Regions from separate parts of the Arthrobacter sp. Hb9-2 genome, predicted to be linked through region 1. Evidence: riboswitches for the same ligand, from Rfam matches in the RefSeq annotation. Region 1 holds a riboswitch; each other region holds the start of a gene.
The links. A riboswitch is a leader RNA that binds a small molecule or an ion and turns the genes downstream of it on or off. The one in region 1 is predicted to bind cyclic di-AMP.
Positions count from the first base shown of each region.

Region 1 (5,541 bases):
GCACACCATTTGCCCGCGCCGGGGACGGCCGTGCCGTCGTCGGACCAATGCTGCGGGAGTACCTCGTCAGTGAGGCGATGCACGCACTCGGCATCCCCTCAACACGTTCCCTTGCTGTGGTGGGCACCGGCCGCCCCGTACGCCGCGACACGATGCTTCCCGGGGCCGTGCTGACAAGGGTAGCCAGCAGCCACCTGCGCGTGGGCAGCTTCCAGTACGCAAGGGCCACCGAAAACCTGGACCTCCTGCGCCGCCTGGCCGACCATGCCATCAGCCGGCACTACCCTGATGCCGCCAAAGCAGAAAACCCCTACCTCGAGCTCTTCGAACGGGTGGTGGCCGCCCAGGCATCGCTGGTGGCGCAGTGGATGCTGGTGGGATTCGTCCACGGCGTGATGAACACGGACAACATGACCATCTCCGGAGAAACCATCGACTACGGGCCCTGCGCTTTCATGGACGCCTTTAATCCTGCCGCGGTCTACAGCTCCATTGACGTCGGCGGGCGTTATGCGTACGCCAACCAGCCGGTCATTGCCGAATGGAACCTGGCCCGACTCGCCGAGGCCATGCTGCCGCTCTTCAACGAGGACCAGGAAGAGGCCGTGGCCCCTGCCGTCGAGGCACTCGGCAAGTTCCGCCGCCAATACAGTGACGCATGGTTCTCCGGCATGAAAACCAAACTCGGTGTGGCGGAAGCCCCAGCGGGAACGCCTGAGGCTGAAGAAGCCTCTGAGGTGGTGGACGGGCTGGTGGCACTCTTGAGGGACGGACCAATCGACTACACGTCCTTTTTCCGGAACCTGGCCCACGCGGCAAGGGGAAATGACCGCCCGGCCAGGGGAATGGTCCTTGACCTGGCTGCCTTCGACGCGTGGGCGGCGCGGTGGCGTGCCCTGCAACCCGACGCCGGCATGATGGACCGGGTCAACCCCGCCTACATACCGCGTAATCACCTGGTGGAGGAAGCGCTCGCCGCAGCAACGGAGGGTGACCTTGGTCCTTTCAACCAACTCCTCGACGTGGTCCGTGACCCCTTCCACGAGCGGCCGGGGCTCGAACGCTACACCGAGGGAGCGCCGGAGGACTTCGGCAGCTACCAGACCTTCTGCGGCACCTGAGCACGCACGGCACTGAAGCAGCCACAGTCTAAGCAGCCAAGGCACCTGCGGGGCCGGCTGCCTGGAGGGCCGGACAACAAAACAGGGCCTGGCAACAACAGGCCCGGACAACAAAACAGGGGCGGCAGCCGGGAACAATCCCGTCTGCCGCCCCTGTTCGGGTGGTGTGACTACGCTACGCGGACGAAGGAAGCGCCGCTGAGCCAGCTGATGGAGTGGACCTCGGTCTTGAAACCGTCCACGCCGCCGCTGACAACCTGGCCGTTGCCGGCGAAGACGCCCACGTGGCCGGCGGTGATCACCAGGTCACCGGGAGCGGGGGTGCCCACAGTGGAGCCGTACTGGTAGAACTGGCCCGGGGCGAGGTCGCCAACGCCCTTGCCCACGGAGCGGAGAGCCTTCTCCACCATGGCGGTGCAGTCCTGCTGGACGCCCAGCTGGCCGTACGCGGCCGCCAGGATGGCTGCGCCGGTGCCGGTGCCGGCGGCTGCCGGTGCCGGAGCGGGTGCTGCCGGAGCCGGAGCAGGCGTCGTGGAAGCGTAGGACAGGTTCATTCCGGTGTTAGCGGGAGCGGCAGCAACAGCAGCCTTGACGGGAGCCGGAGCAGCAGCCTTGGCGGGAGCTGGAGCAGCTGCAACGGCACCGGCACCGGGGATCTGGATCTGGTCGCCGGGGAAGATGATCGTGTCGATCGACAGGCCGTTGGCGGACAGAACGTCATTCAGGGCTACACCGTTGGCGGCCGAGATGGCGCCCAGGGTGTCGCCGGAGACGACGGTGTGCACGTTGGCTGCAGCTGTGGCTGCGGGGGCAGCCACTGCAGCAGCAGGTGCTGCATAAGCCTGGGTGTTGGTGGTCTCAGTGGTGTCCGGACCGGTAACGCCTGCGTGGGCCGGGGCGCCTACACCGAAGGCAATGCCGGAAGCTGCGGCTACGGCGAGCGCCGGGCGGCCAAGCGACTTGGCTGAGACAGCCAAGCCCTCGAGCGCGATGGAGCGGGCCGGAGTCGCGCGGTGACGGGCGGTGGTGGAATTTTTTGACACGGTTGATCGCCTCTCCCATGCCTGCGGGGTGAGCTGTCGGGTTCGGGTTGGAGATACCCGGCCGGCAGCGACTCCGCACGGAACGGAGGCGCTATCGACTTAACCCCAAGGCCTCGTAGGAGGCCGCGGAAACTTGGTTCCCCCGTCCCTGCCAGCTGGAAACGATTGAATCCCGGGTCAGTGGCAGGGCTCGGCATACTGACGGGAATGTCCCGTCTGAGAGGGACACCTGAAGACCATAACCTGATTCCGCACCGATTGTCACATTTGGGTAACATACGAGGTGTTCCTATCGTATTTAGCAATCGAATAGACTCATTTGCCGCATCCGGCTGACCACCCGAAATAGGCGCGCCGCACATCTGGCCGTGTTCTTTGTCACAAACTGATAAAGGATCTCGAAAAGTGGCCGCGAACCTTGCCCGGAGGTACCGGACGGAGGAGGATGTTCGGCACCGGCGAGGAGGCACAGTGACCCAGCTAGGCAAGTATGAGAAATACCTGATCGAGGAATTTTTTGACGACTACCGTGCCGGCGCGCTGAGTCAGCGGACCTTCACCCGGCGGGTTGCCTTCATCACCGGCAGCATGGCAGCAGCAGCGGCGGCGATGCTGCTGGTGGGCTGTACGCCCAGTGAGGTACCGCGGAGCACCGACCCCATGCCCACCCCGGAGCCTTCAACATCTTCGGCCGCCGGCACTGCCGGTTCCGGTGCTGTGCCCGGGGCAAAGAGCCCGCTTTCCGTTCCGGAGGGTGCGCCAGGGATGACGACGGCGACCGTACAGTTTTCGTCCGGCGGAACCTCAATCAGCGCCTACCAGGCCAGGCCGGAGCGGGAAGGGCGCAGCCCTGCCGTGCTGATCTGCCATGAAAACCGCGGCCTGACACCCCATATCGAAGATGTGGCCCGCCGCTTCGCGAAAGCGGGCTACGCGGCCCTTGCCCTTGACCTGCTCAGCCGGGAGGGCGGGACTGCAAACATGGACCGCGACGCAGTTCCCGGTGCCCTCACCCAAGCCGGCGCCCCGCGCCACGTTGCCGACTTCGCAGCAGCACTGGAGTATCTCAAAGCCCAGGACTTCGTGGACGGCGGCCGTATCGCCATGACCGGCTACTGCTTCGGCGGCGGCATTACATGGCAGGCGGCCACCGAGCTGGACGGGTTAAAAGCCACCTCGGCGTTTTATGGGCCGGCCCCTGACCTGGCCAAAGTGCCGGACATCAGGGCCGCCGTTTTCGGCGTTTATGCCGAACTTGACCAGCGCATCACGGGCGCGATGCCTGCTCTCAAGGATGCGCTCGCAGCCACTGATGTTGTCCATCAGCTCACTGTCTACCCCGGCGTTGACCATGCCTTCCATAACGACACCGGCGACCGCTACAACGAAGCCCAGGCTACGGCGGCGTGGAACGATACCCTCGCGTGGTTCGGCGAGCACCTCTAGGGCGCGGCATGCGCGCCTGGCGTGCGGAAGGCGGATGTTTCTCCGCTCCATAACGAAAAATGCTGGCCGTCAAAGACGGCTCGCCGTGCGCCGCCTGGAACCACCGGTGGCGAGGAACTGGTCCTGACCCCGCGTAGGCTTTTCCCATGCCCGACTACGAACGGTTCCGTCTCCTGCTCGAGGAGGAACGGGAGCGGAAGGCGGCCCTCCTGCCGGCCCTCCGCGCGGACATCGCCTCCGCAAATTCAGCACGCCAGGACTCCAACGTGGACGACGAGCATGATCCGGAGGGCTCCACCATCGCCTTCGAACTGTCCCAGGCGTCCGCCCTGCTGAAGCAGAGCAGCATTGGGCTCGGCGAGGTGGAGGCGGCCCTGGCCAGGATCGCCGCCGGCACCTATGGGACCTGCGCGGTCTGCGGGGACGCCATCGCCGAAGGCAGGCTGGAGGCACGGCCGTGGACCCCGTTCTGCATCCGGCACGCATCGGCAGGCCGCAGTCAATGAGCAGCGGCGTGGACGTGACTGTTGTTGCCGCCTTCATTGACCGCACGCTGCAGAACGAGGGTGCCTGGTACCGTGCGGACGACGTCGAGGGCCGGCTCGGCGGGCAGCTGGCCTCCTACGGCTCCTCTGTGGGTGCTGTCCGGGGGACCATCCGCGACGCCCTGCGAAAGTACAAGGACTTCGATCACGACGCCGTGGTACAGCTGGCATCCGCCCTGTGGGGTCAGCCCAAGCCCGGCTCCAGGGCAGTCTTCGAGCGCCGGCTCGCCGCCGTTGTGCTGCTCCAATCCAGGGAGTCACTCCTGCGCCATTCGGACCTGACGCGGATTGAGGGCTTCCTGCGCTCTGCCGGCACGAGCGAACTGACCGAACCCCTGCTGGCCGACGTCGTGGCGCCCTTCCTGGCGCGGCTCGGCGGGCGCGACCGGCAACGCACACATGTTGTCCTCGCCCGATGGCGGACGGACTCTGACAGCCGGCTGCGCAGCGCCGCCGCCTACCTCGCACAGCAACCTGCCCACGAAGCCCCATCACAAGGAGACACCCATGAACGATCCCTATAACCTGGACCGATTTGTTGCCGCGCAGGATGGCGGCGGGACCTATGACCAGGCCCTGGCCGAACTGCAGCTGGGCAGGAAATCCGGCCACTGGATGTGGTTTATCTTTCCGCAGATCGCCGGCCTGGGCCAGAGTGAAATGTCGCAGCGGTACGCCATCAGCTCCCTTGCCGAAGCCCGGGAGTACCTGGACCATCCCGTGCTGGGCCCCCGGCTTCTCGACTGCGCCCTTGCGGTCACCAACCACAAAGGCCGCCCGGCGGAGGACATCCTGGGCGGCATCGACGCGCGGAAGCTGCAGTCGTCCATGACGCTGTTCCTCCGCGCAGCTCCCGGGGAAACCGTCTTCAAAACAGTCCTGGCCCAGTTCTTCGATGGGCAGCCCGATGGCGCTACCGACGAGCTGCTGGCGGGCAAGGGCGAACATTAAGGGCCAACAGCGGCGCCCTGCGCAATTGCGCAAGGTACCGCCGTCGGGCTCACGTGGTGTAACTCAACGCTACGGCGAGGGGCTGCCGCCGTTGACGTTCAGCGTTTCCCCGATGACGTAGCTGGACTCCGGCGATGCCAGGAAAACATACGCCGGGGCGAGCTCTGCCGGCTGGCCCGCCCGGCCCAGGGGGGTGGACTGGCCGAACTCCGGCAGTTCCTCCTTGGGCTGGCCGCTGCTTACCTGCAGCGGCGTCCAGATGGGCCCTGGCGCTACGGCGTTGACGCGGATGCCCTTCGGCGCGAGCTGCTGGGCCAGCCCCTTGGTGAAGTTATTGATGCTGCCCTTGGTGGTGGCGTAGTCCAGCAGCGTGGGGGACGGGTTGTAGGCCTGGATGGACGTGGTGTTGATGATGGTCGATCCTGCCGGCATGTG
Region 1 is NZ_JBNHGJ010000001.1:37,514-43,054, forward strand. It holds gene AC5RV1_RS00175 (protein adenylyltransferase SelO) at 1-1,121, shown strand, start outside; gene AC5RV1_RS00180 (LysM peptidoglycan-binding domain-containing protein) at 1,292-2,164, opposite strand; cyclic di-AMP (ydaO/yuaA leader) riboswitch at 2,168-2,331, opposite strand; gene AC5RV1_RS00185 (dienelactone hydrolase family protein) at 2,636-3,610, shown strand; gene AC5RV1_RS00190 (TraR/DksA family transcriptional regulator) at 3,757-4,116, shown strand; gene AC5RV1_RS00195 (DNA alkylation repair protein) at 4,113-4,679, shown strand; gene AC5RV1_RS00200 (DUF1810 domain-containing protein) at 4,663-5,106, shown strand; gene AC5RV1_RS00205 (glucose 1-dehydrogenase) at 5,176-5,541, opposite strand, start outside.

Region 2 (5,541 bases), on a different contig from region 1:
ATCCCACGCGGGCGTTGGCTTCTCGAGTTCCTTGATCTGCCACATGGTGCCGTGTGGAGGCTCAGGAACGAACCGCAGCTTCCAGCCCATCTCGGCCGGGGTGTGGTCGCCTTTGAGGTTGTTGCACCTCAGGCAGGCAGCCACCAGGTTTTCCCAGGAGTCCCCACCCCCGCGAGACTTTGGGTGAACATGATCGATGGTGTGCGCAGCTTTCCCGCAATAAGCACACTTGTGCCCGTCACGTCGAAGCACCCCTCGGCGGCTGACAGCGGTGGACTGGTTATATCTGGGACGGATGTAGCGGTTCAGGAGGATCACGGACGGGCGGCCCAGGATCTCCTGGGGGCCCACTACGGGCTCATCCCCTTCAGCCACAACGCTCGCCTTGCCCGTGAGCACAAGCACCAGCGCCCGGCGGAAAGTAATAACCGCCAGCGGTTCATATCCAGCATTCAGAACGAGAGTGCGCATGCACGTACCTCTTCACGGCCGCACCCGTCAGGGGCACGAGGGCCGGCTGCCCTCGGCATGTCCGGGCTATGGATCGACACCACAAGAGTAAACAAAGAAGTGCACTATCAGCTAATTGCTGGAGCACACGGTGCCGTGTCCGGCCGGTTCGTGAACTCCCGCATCTTGCCCAGTACGCTGCTCGCAGCTTGCCGGGAGTCAACACCTTGCCCGGAGCTAACAGACAAGACCCCCGCCGCAAGGGCAGGGGTCCTGTTCAGGGATCAGACACGCATCCGAGGCCGGAGAGCATTAGCTAACGCGGATGAACACCGGGCCGGAACCAACGTTGGCGCTGAAGACTACGGTCTGGTTGCCGTTGTAGCCGCCGTGCACTGCCTGGCCGTTACCGGCGTAGACAGCTATGTGGGCCATGCCGGAGCCACCATTTGCGTAGTAAATCAGGTCGCCCGGCTGGGCTTCAGCAGCGCTCACGGTGCGGCCCAAGGAGAGGTAGCCTGCAGGCCAGTCGTGGAAGTTGATGCCCACGGCAGCCAGCGAGTTGGTCACCAGCATGGTGCAGTCCTGCATAACGCCGAGCTGGGCGTAGGCGGCGGACAGGATAGCTGCACCCTTGCCGCTTGCCGAGGCAGGAGCGGCGGGGGCTGCTGCAGCCGGAGCTGTAGCGGTCACCTTCGCAACAGCGGCGGTCCTTGCGGCCGGAGCAGGAGCCGGAGCGGCTTCCTGGACCTCCACCTCGGGCTCCGGAGCTTCCATAACGGGAGCCGGCGTGGTGGTCACAGCAGGCTTCTCGAAGGAGATGGCAATGGTGGACGCAGCGGAGATCGGAGCCTCAACCGTTGATTCGACTTCCAGCGTGGAGGCCGGAGCTGAGTCACGCTGGACGTTGGCGTCAGCAGCGTTCGCCGCGAGGCCGCTGGTCAGGACCAGGCCGGAAGCGGCTGCGATAACGGCTGCCTGGCGTCCTACACCGCCGGCGTTGTCGCCGACAGCCTTGGCAATGATGGCGAGCGAGTTGGTCTTGGTGGCCTCGGCGCGGTGCCGTGCGGTTGCACGAGTAGTCATCAGTTCTCTCTTTCGTTTCCTTCAAAGCCGCATGTGGGCAGCCAAAGGTGTTTGGACGCGCCGGCATCTTGGGGGTACGCCGGCACGTCCCGAACGGGGATGTGTGGTGATTTAGCGAAGAGCTGTTTGGGCAAAGAAAAAGCCCTTGGACCGTGGGGTCGAAGAACTAGTTCATAGTGAAGAATGCTGAGGAGCCGGTAGCAGCTACCGAGTGCAGCAGCGTTCCCTGGGAGGGGTTCAGGGCACTGATCATCATGCCGTTGCCGACGTAGATGCCGACGTGCGCGCCGCCGTTCTGCATAACCAGGTCACCCGGCTGCGGCGTGGAGGTGGGCTTCATTGCGTTCCACGCGTTGACGCGGGGGATGCTGATGCCGGCCTGGGCGTAGACCCACTGGGTGAAGCCTGAGCAGTCCCAGCCGTTGGGGGTGGTGCCGCCCCAAACGTACGGACGGCCGATGCCGGTGTAGGCGAGGCCTGCAATTCCGGAAGTGGACGCGGAGGCAATTGTCTCCACGGCCTTGTCCGCAACGGAGCCGGCCGACGCGGTGGAAGCGGTGGTCACTCCCTGCTCATCGTCTGAGTCCGTGGACTGCGCAACTACCCGCTCAACAACGGGTGCCGGGGTGGTCTTGACCACGGGGCGCTCGAAGGAGACGGTAGCCGTGGGCGCCGCCGTGACAGCGAGGGCACTTTGTGCCGATCCGGATTCCGTGGAAGCGGAGACACCAGCGGTGGTGTCCGCTGCATTGGCCGGCAGGCCCATGGTCAGGATGAGGCCCGAGGCAGCTGCGATGACTGCAGCCTGGCGACCTACTGTCCCGGCATTGGCACTAACGGCCTTGGACACGGAGTCCAGGGGGTTGGTACGAACCGGTTGCGCACGGTGGCGCGCAGAATTATGGCGTGAAGACACGAAGGTAGCCTCTCCCAATGCCTACGAGGTGAGCTGTCGGATTCGGATGGGAGTCACCCGGCCGCGCGGCTTCCTGGGAAGCTTTTGCGACTTAACCCCAAGGCCTTCAAAAAGCTGAAGGCCAAAATTGGTTCCCCCGCCCCTGCCAGACGATGAAATGCGAACGGACCTTGAGCGGTGGCAGAGTTAGGCAATCCGCACAAGAGCGTCAACTTCGGAAAAGTTGACGCGAGTTAGACGGTACAGCAGTTTTGGAAGAATGTCACATTCAGGTCACGGCATGTCAACACCAAGTGATAGCTCACCGTCATTTGACTAAAGCCAACCGGTCGGGTCAACAACTTCGCCGTTGACCTGGACCTCAAAGTGGAGGTGGCACCCGGTGGAAGCCCCCGTGGTCCCGCTGAGGGCCACGACGTCCCCGCGGGACACCGTCTGCCCTTCCTTGACGCTGAAGGACGACAAGTGGTTGTAAGTGGTTTCCAGGCCGTTGCCGTGATCCACTACGACGCGGTTGCCGCCGCCGTACTGGTGCCAGCCGGCGAAGGTGACCGTTCCAGTGGCTGCGGCGAGAACAGAGGTGCCGCACTGGGCTACGTAGTCCTGTCCGCGGTGGAAGTCGCCGGAGCCTCCGGTGATCGGACTGACCCGGTAGCCGAACGGCGACGCAGTGGTCAAAGCAGCGAGCGGGGCGCCAAGACTTCCTGCGGAAGCGGCGCGGGTGATGGCACCGGCAGACTGGGCACTGAGCAGCTGCTTCAGTTTGCCGTCCGGGTCTGCCTGGGTAACCACAGCAGAGCGGCTGAAGTCTATCTGGGCACCTGCTTCCGCGGAAACCTGCGGCTGGGGCACAACAGCGGACGCGGCGACAGGAGTGGATCCCGAGGCATCCGTGGCCATCACGGGACTGGTGGCCGGCACGGTCACGGTGAGCACCAGCCCGGTGGCGGCCAGGGCGATGCCGGCCTTTTGGCCGATGCCGCTGGCAGCGGCGAATTCAGTAATTTGGCGGAAGGGACCCCGACGGCGGCGCGCATCACGGTGCGGATCGCGGGGGCGTTCCGAGGTGATGACTTCGACAACACGCGGTGTCGAAGCAGGGACCGCCGCGCGGCGGCGTCCCCTGGAATTCTGCATGGTCAAGAAGGGTTCCTCTCTGGAAAGCCTGCGAAGTTAGCTGTCGGATTCGGGTCAGAGAGTTCAAAGACCCGGTCCGCCGTAAGCAAGCTTCGGCACAGAGATATCCCCGGAGGAATCCTTCACTGGAAGAGGCTTGCTGCTGACGGACTTCACCCCAAGGCAGTCCCCCGCTGCCGCTTGTGGTTCCCCCGCCTCTGCCAGTTACGACTCGTGCTCCTGATCCGCTGGCAGAGCTCGGCTCCAGATCAGGTAACGCTTTAATATCAACGCTTGGTTCAACTATAGATGCTTAAGCCCGAAAGTAACAATTCCGTTATCTTTGCGTAACGCAGTTCACACGGAGTATGGCGTCCGCTCTTTGCCTTTCAGCGGATCGCCACGAACACATGGGCGGCAACTTCCGGAGGCAGCTCCAAGGCACCTTCGATACCCGGAACCCGGACCGAGATGTAGTCACCCACCCGTTCCAGCGACACAGCCGCACCCGGCCGGATACCGCCTTCATCAAGCTGGGAGAGCAGTTCAGGCTCTACCTGGATGGGCTCGGCGAGCCGGCTGATGGTCACCACCGAGGCAGGACCGTACGACTTCATCGCCTCCAAAAGGCTAATGGCGCCATCCGCAAAACCCAGGGTCGGCACGCCGCCCAGGGCAGCAAGGCCGGGGATCGGGTTCCCATAAGGGGACTCAGTGGGATGGTTCAGCAGCTCATAGATGCGCCGTTCCACCCGCTCGCTCATAACATGCTCCCAGCGGCAGGCTTCGTCGTGGACGTAGGCCCAGTCCAAACCGATCACATCGGCGAGAAGACGTTCAGCCAGGCGGTGCTTGCGCATTACTTCGGTGGCACGCTTCCGGCCCGTCTCGGTGAGCTCCAGGTGGCGGTCGCCGGAGACAACCACCAGGCCGTCCCGTTCCATGCGCCCGATGGTTTGGGAGACGGTAGGCCCGGAGTGGCGCAGCCGCTCGGCGATCCTGGCGCGAAGGGCAACGATGTTCTCTTCCTCGAGCTCCAGAATGGTCCGAAGGTACATCTCCGTAGTATCGATCAGATCCGTCATCCAGCTCAGCTCCTCGAGCACAGTACCTAGCGTTGTCCCACCGTATCGCCTTCACCGCGACGTAGTCCGTGGAAAAGCTTAGCCTATTTTGACTTTGTCCGAATAGTTCACCGGGGCGCGGGCGGGGCGTCTCATTGGCTGGACTATGACGGTTCCGGTTCCCGCCTATTGTGCCGTTCAGGCAGAATAAGGGAGGCCCTGGTTGCAGCCGTCACCGGCTGCCGGCCACCAACACCCGTCCGGACCAAAGCCATGTCCAGCCCGAAATTGGAGCACCCGTGAGCGAAACCAGCATCACTATTCCCGCCGACCTCCTGCCCAAGGACGGACGGTTCGGCGCCGGGCCTTCCAAGGTCAGGCAGGAGCAGATTGATGCGCTGTCCGCCGCCTCGAAGAACATCCTTGGCACCTCCCACCGGCAGGCCCCGGTCAAGAACCTTGTTGGCTCCGTCCGCGAGGGTCTCAGCCAGTTCTTCCGTGCCCCGGAGGGCTACGAAGTGGTCCTGGGCGTTGGTGGCTCCACGGCTTTCTGGGATGTGGCCAGCTTCGGCCTCGTTGAAAACAAGGCCCAGCACCTGTCCTTCGGCGAGTTCGGCTCCAAATTTGCCGCAGCCACCAACAAAGCGCCCTTCCTGGACTCCTCGTCAATCATCAAGTCTGAGCCGGGCACGCACCCTTCAGCCAAGGCCGAAGCCGGGGTGGACGTCTACGCGTGGCCGCAAAACGAGACCAGCACGGGCGTTGCTGCCCCGGTCCAGCGTGTTGCCGGCGCAGACGAAGGAGCCCTGGTACTGGTGGACGCCACCTCTGCCGCGGGCGGGCTGGACGTGGACGTAGCGGAAAGTGACGTTTACTACTTTGCGCCGCAGAAGAACTTTGCGTCCGACG
Region 2 is NZ_JBNHGJ010000019.1:81,552-87,092, forward strand. It holds gene AC5RV1_RS12355 (HNH endonuclease) at 1-471, opposite strand, end outside; gene AC5RV1_RS12360 (NlpC/P60 family protein) at 763-1,536, opposite strand; gene AC5RV1_RS12365 (C40 family peptidase) at 1,703-2,386, opposite strand; cyclic di-AMP (ydaO/yuaA leader) riboswitch at 2,457-2,639, opposite strand; gene AC5RV1_RS12370 (M23 family metallopeptidase) at 2,768-3,589, opposite strand; cyclic di-AMP (ydaO/yuaA leader) riboswitch at 3,600-3,811, opposite strand; gene AC5RV1_RS12375 (iron-dependent transcriptional repressor DtxR) at 3,958-4,653, opposite strand; gene serC (phosphoserine transaminase) at 4,932-5,541, shown strand, end outside.
Region 2: linked by a shared signal. The riboswitch ahead of AC5RV1_RS12370 (M23 family metallopeptidase) and the one ahead of AC5RV1_RS00180 (LysM peptidoglycan-binding domain-containing protein) in region 1 are both predicted to bind cyclic di-AMP.

Region 3 (5,541 bases), on a different contig from region 1:
CCGGGACACTGTGGCGACGCTTCGCGAGGCCGGCACCACCGGCGTCCTCGTCACCCACGACCAGACCGAGGCGCTCTCCGTCGGCACGCGGGTGGTGGTAATGCGCGGCGGCGTCATCGAACAGGCGGACACGCCGGAGAAGGTCTTCGAGCAGCCGGCCACACGATTCGTGGCCTCCTTCATGGGCGACGCGGACTTCCTCCCGGCCCATGTGCACCGCGCCCTGCTGACCTGCGAGATCGGCGTCGTTTCAACTGTCCCAGGCTGGGCCAACAGCGAAGCGGACGTAGATGTGGTGCTGCGGCCGCACGAGGTGGCGCTGCACCCGGACCCCGACTCTCCGGCGCGGGTGTCCGCGGTGGAGTACCACGGCGCCTTCGTCCTCCATTACGTGCGGCTGGCCTCGGGACGCACCGTGCGCTCCTGGCAGCCCCACACCGTTCGCCATCCGGTTGGAACAGCGGTAGCGGTGTCCGTAGCGGCAGGCACCACGCCCACGCTGCTGCTGGGCGACCATGCCATCACATCCCCACCCCCGGGCAGCACATTGAAGCAGCGCTCGCCCGAGCCAGTCCAGCTAAGTTAGGCCAGTTCCATGTCCCTACATACCGCCCCGGTGTCGCGTTGACCGCGCAGCCAGACCTCGCCCGGGCCGCCTTCACCGACCTCGCCCGCCACGGCGACCGCCCGGCGGTGCTCACCGCGGATGGCGTCCTGTCCTACGGGGAGCTTGCCGCCCGCGTGGACGACGCCGCCACCCGCCTGGGAACAGCACGGCGCCTGGTGGTGCTGGCAGCGCAGAACGACCTGGACTCGCTGGTGGCGTACCTCGCCGCGCTGTCGGCTGGCCATGTCCTGTTGCTGGCCCCGGCCGACAAGCCCGAGGCCCTCGCGTCCCTCATGGACGCTTACGACCCTGACGTACTGCTGCGCTCCGGCGACGGGCACGGGGTGCCCGTGCTCGAGGAGCGGCGCGCCGGCTCCCGGCATGAGCTGCATCCTGAACTGGCCCTGCTGCTCAGCACCTCGGGTTCCACGGGTTCGCCGAAACTGGTGCGGCTTTCGCATACCAACCTCACAGCCAACGCCGAAGCCATCGCCGAGTACCTGGGCATTGGGCCGGACGACAAGGCCGCCACCACGCTGCCCCTGCATTACTGCTACGGCCTGTCCGTTGTTAACAGTCACCTGGTCCGCGGGGCAGGGCTGGTCCTCACGGACCTCTCAGTGGTGGATCCCTGCTTTTGGGATCTCTTCCGGGAACGGCAGGCCACCTCCTTCGCGGCGGTTCCCTACACCTTCGACCTCCTGGAGCGGGTGGGCTTCGCCGATGCGGACCTGCCCAACCTGCGCTACGTCACCCAGGCCGGCGGACGGCTGGCACCGGAGAAGGTGCGCGCCTGGGCGGAAACCGGGCAGCGCCGCGGCTGGGACCTCTTCGTGATGTATGGAGCAACGGAAGCCACCGCCCGGATGGCCTATCTGCCACCTGACCTGGCCGCCGACCATGCTGAAACCATCGGCGTCCCCGTACCGGGCGGATCCTTCCGCATTGAACCGGTGGAGGACCTGGCAGACGGGGAACTGGTCTACAGCGGCCCCAACGTCATGCTCGGTTACGCCGACCACCCCGGGGACCTGGCACTCGGCCGGGAAGTCCGCGAACTGCGCACCGGTGACCTCGCCCGCCAGCACCCGAACGGCCTGTACGAGGTGGTGGGACGGCGCAGCCGGTTCGTGAAAATTGTCGGCCTGCGCGTGGACCTCGGCCAGGTGGAGCGGATCTTCGCCGACATGGGAATCACCGCAGCCGCCGCCGGCACCGACGACCGCCTTGTGGTCGCCGTCGAAGGCGGGCACGACGGCGGTTTGCTCGCCAAGACCCTGGCCGGCACGCTGGGGCTGCCGCGCACCGCCGTCGTGATCCATGCCGTGGAAGCCCTCCCGCGCCTGACCACCGGCAAGGTGGACTACCCGGCCGTCCTGGGACTTGCCGCTCCAGCGCCCTCTGCTGCGGGTGCCGTCGGTACCGCCCGCGCCGCAACCGCCAAGCCGGCACCGGAGGGCCCAACCCCCGCCGGCAACCCCGACGACATCCGAAGCATTTTCGCCGAGGCCCTGGAATGCCCCGTTGTGGGAGACGACGACACGTTCGTCTCCCTTGACGGCGACTCGCTGTCCTACGTGGCGGTCTCGGTTCAGCTGGAGCGTGTCCTGGGACAGCTTCCTTCCGACTGGCACCTTTTGCCGGTGCGGGAATTGGAGCGCCGCCGGAAGCCCAGGCGGCGGAGCCCCTTTTCCTTCCTGGAAACCTCGATTGTGCTCCGGGCCGTCGCCATCGTGTGCATTGTGGCCACGCACGTGGAGCTGATCATGTTCCAGACCGCCCACCTGCTCTTCGTGGTGGCCGGCTACAACTTCGCACGCTTCCAGTTGGCGGACCAGCGGCTCCCGCGGCTGCGCCGCCAGCTCCGCGGTGTGGCCCGGATAGTTCTGCCCTCCACCGCTTTTATCGCCGTGGCCTACGTGCTCACGGACCGCTACAGCGTTGCCAACATCTTCCTGTTGAACGCCATAGTTGGGCCCGAGCAAGTAACCACGCAGTGGCATTTCTGGTTTGTGGAACTGCTGGTGTACATCCTGTTGGCCGTGGCAGCGCTTATGGCCGTGCCCTGGATTGACCGGGTGGAGCGCCGTGCGCCGTTCGCTTTCGCCCTGGGGCTGGTGGCCATCGCGCTGCTGAGCCGGTACGACATCGTGGATCCTGGCCTTCCCAAGCCGCCGCCCGTGTTCTGGCTCTTCGCGCTCGGCTGGGCGCTCGCCCGGGCCCGCACACACTTCCACAGGATTACTGTCTCGGTCATCACCCTGATGACGCTGCCGGGGTTCTTCGGCAGCACCGTCCGCGATGTCACCGTCGCTGCAGGCATTCTGCTGCTGGTGTGGGTGCCAGCCCTGCCGGTGCCGGCCGTCCTGCGCCGGGTCATCGGCTGGCTGGCCGCGGCGTCCCTGTATATCTACCTCACCCACTGGCTGGTCTACCCGCTGCTGCTTCCCATCAACCCGGTCCTTGCGGTTGCCGGGTCCCTCGTGCTGGGGATGGGCTACTGGGCACTCTGCAGGTGGTTGCCCACTACGGCAGCCTTCAAATGGGCGGGGCGATGCTTCACATCGTTGCTACGCCCCGTTGAACGGGAACGATTGACGTAAGTCCCAGCGCGAAGTGCGTTATGCAAATGTGACAAATGGGGCTGTTGTGACATAGGGTCTGAAGCCGTGCCCGTTTCTCCGAATGCGGCACTCCTGAGCAGACTTGCCTAACTCTGCCGCTGCCCGGGATCCGTTCGCAAAATCGTCCGGCAGAGACGGGGAACCCAATAACGGCCTGCTTCCGGCAGGCCTTGGGGTGAAGCCGTGCCTGGTGCCTTTCGTGCATCACCACGGCCGGGTGTCTCCCATCCGAATCCGACAGCTAACCTCGCAGGCAGTGGGAGAGGCCCTTTCATGCCCAATGGCAAAGCTCACGGCCGCCGCCGCGCGGTCCCCGTCCAGACCAGCCCCCTGGCGGTCCTGTCCAAATCCTTCGCCGGCCACGCCGGCGGTGTAGGCCGTCAGGCCGCCGTCATTGCAGCCGCTTCCGGCCTCGTCCTGACCAGCGGCATCGCCGCCCAGGCAGCAGACGCCCCAACCCAGCGCGAAGCCGAGCCGGCATCGAACCTGGAAGTCGCCAGCCAGGTACAAACCCCGCTCAGCGCAGACGCCACAGTGCAGATCTCCTTCGAGCGTCCCGCCGTCAAGACCACGCCTGCCCCCGTCGTCGAAGCACCCAAACCAGTCGTCGTCGAGGCCCCCAAAGCTGCCGCTCCTGCCGCTTCTGCCGCCGTCAAGACGCAGGCCGTTGCGCCGGCCAAGGCCCAGGTAACCGTCACGCCCGCCGCTCCCGCTCCGGCTCCTGCCCCGGCAGCGGGAGGCGTAAATGCCACCATGGTGTCCTCCGCTTACGCCCAGATCGGCATGATTCAGGACTGCACACGACTGGTCGAAAATGCCCTGAATGCTGCAGGGATCCCTGTCGGTGACCTTGGTCCGATGCAGTTCATGAACTACGGCACCGTCGTCACTGATCCCCAGCCCGGTGACATGGTTGTCCAGTCCGGCCACGTGGGCATCTACGTCGGCAACGGCCAGGTCCTCAGCTCCGGCCTGAACGGCAAGAACGAAACCGCCGTCCACCCCCTGACCTGGATGACCTCCAAGGGCGCCGTCACCTTCGTCCGCGCAGGCAAATAGAAACTACTGAAGGCCGGTGAGTCAATGCCTTGGGGGCATTAACTCACCGGCCTTCAGCATGCCCTCTGCACATTGGAGCACTGCCATTTCCGCCGGATCGCGTGGTTATGTTGCCCCATGCCTTCCCGACCTTCGGCCGCGGACTGAGTTCCGCCGCGCAGGCGAAGCAACCAAGACGCCGCCTGCTGCTCCCGCAACTCGACTCAGCGCCTGGTCTCATACCTGGTCAGGACCACACCGTCGGGAAACTTCCGGGTCTCCACCAGGTTGAGGTTCACCCAGTTGTCCAAGGCTGTGAAGAACGGCGTGCCGCCGCCCACCAGGACCGGATGGGTGACCATCATGTATTCGTCGATCAGCCCGGCCCGCATGGCCGCCGCGGCGAGTGTGGCACCGCCGATGTCCATGAAGCCGCCGTCATCCGCTTTGAGCCGGGTGATCTCGGTGACCGCGTCGCCGGTGGCCAGGCGGGTGTTCCAGTCGACCGTGCTGGGCGTCGAGGAGAACACCATTTTCGGCATGGCCCGCCAGCGGCGGGCAAACTCGATGTGCGCCGGCGTGGCGCCGGGCTGCTGGTCGGCCGTCGGCCAGTGGGAGCTCATCGTCTCCCACAGTTTGCGCCCGTACAGCGCCAGGCCCGTCGCCCCCACCCGGTCGGACCACCACTGGAACAATTCGTCGCTCGGGACGCTCCAGCCGAGGTCGTCGCCGGGCGCGGCGATGTAGCCGTCCACGCTCACGTTCATGCCAAAGGTCAGGTTGCGCATGGCGACAGTCTCCCGCGCGCCGGTATTCCTTGTACAGACCAGCACGGAGCGGTACGGATCGCAGCATCAATTTCCGCGGAGGTGGAGGTCGAGGTCGCCGACGATGGGATGGTGGACGCTTTTGATGCCGGTGCGGTGTTCCCGGACGTCGTGGGCTCCCCAGAGTTTCCGAAAGAGGTCGCTGCGGGTTGAGAGTTCACCGACAAGATCGCTGAACGCGCTCCAACCTGCCGTGGGAGAACGCCACGACGAGGCCAACATGGCCTCCATCGAGCGCTGATCCCCAGCGGTGTGGTGCCCCCCGGGGGACGCGCCAAGGAAGCGGAAAGGCCGGCCCCTGCGGGAGCCGGCCTTTCCATTCCTAAACAACTTTTAGGTGTTTTGGACGTTGGTTTTGGCGTCGGTGGCGCGGTCTTTGACGTCGGTGACGGCTCCTTGGCCTTCGGCTTTGACGTTTTGGGCGGCGTCGGTGGCGGTGGCTTTG
Region 3 is NZ_JBNHGJ010000016.1:91,251-96,791, forward strand. It holds gene AC5RV1_RS11130 (ABC transporter ATP-binding protein) at 1-586, shown strand, start outside; gene AC5RV1_RS11135 (AMP-binding protein) at 625-3,210, shown strand; cyclic di-AMP (ydaO/yuaA leader) riboswitch at 3,310-3,501, shown strand; gene AC5RV1_RS11140 (NlpC/P60 family protein) at 3,505-4,290, shown strand; gene AC5RV1_RS11145 (dihydrofolate reductase family protein) at 4,494-5,057, opposite strand; partial or broken gene AC5RV1_RS11150 (MmyB family transcriptional regulator) at 5,142-5,426, opposite strand; partial or broken gene AC5RV1_RS11155 (DUF3618 domain-containing protein) at 5,430-5,541, opposite strand, start outside.
Region 3: linked by a shared signal. The riboswitch ahead of AC5RV1_RS11140 (NlpC/P60 family protein) and the one ahead of AC5RV1_RS00180 (LysM peptidoglycan-binding domain-containing protein) in region 1 are both predicted to bind cyclic di-AMP.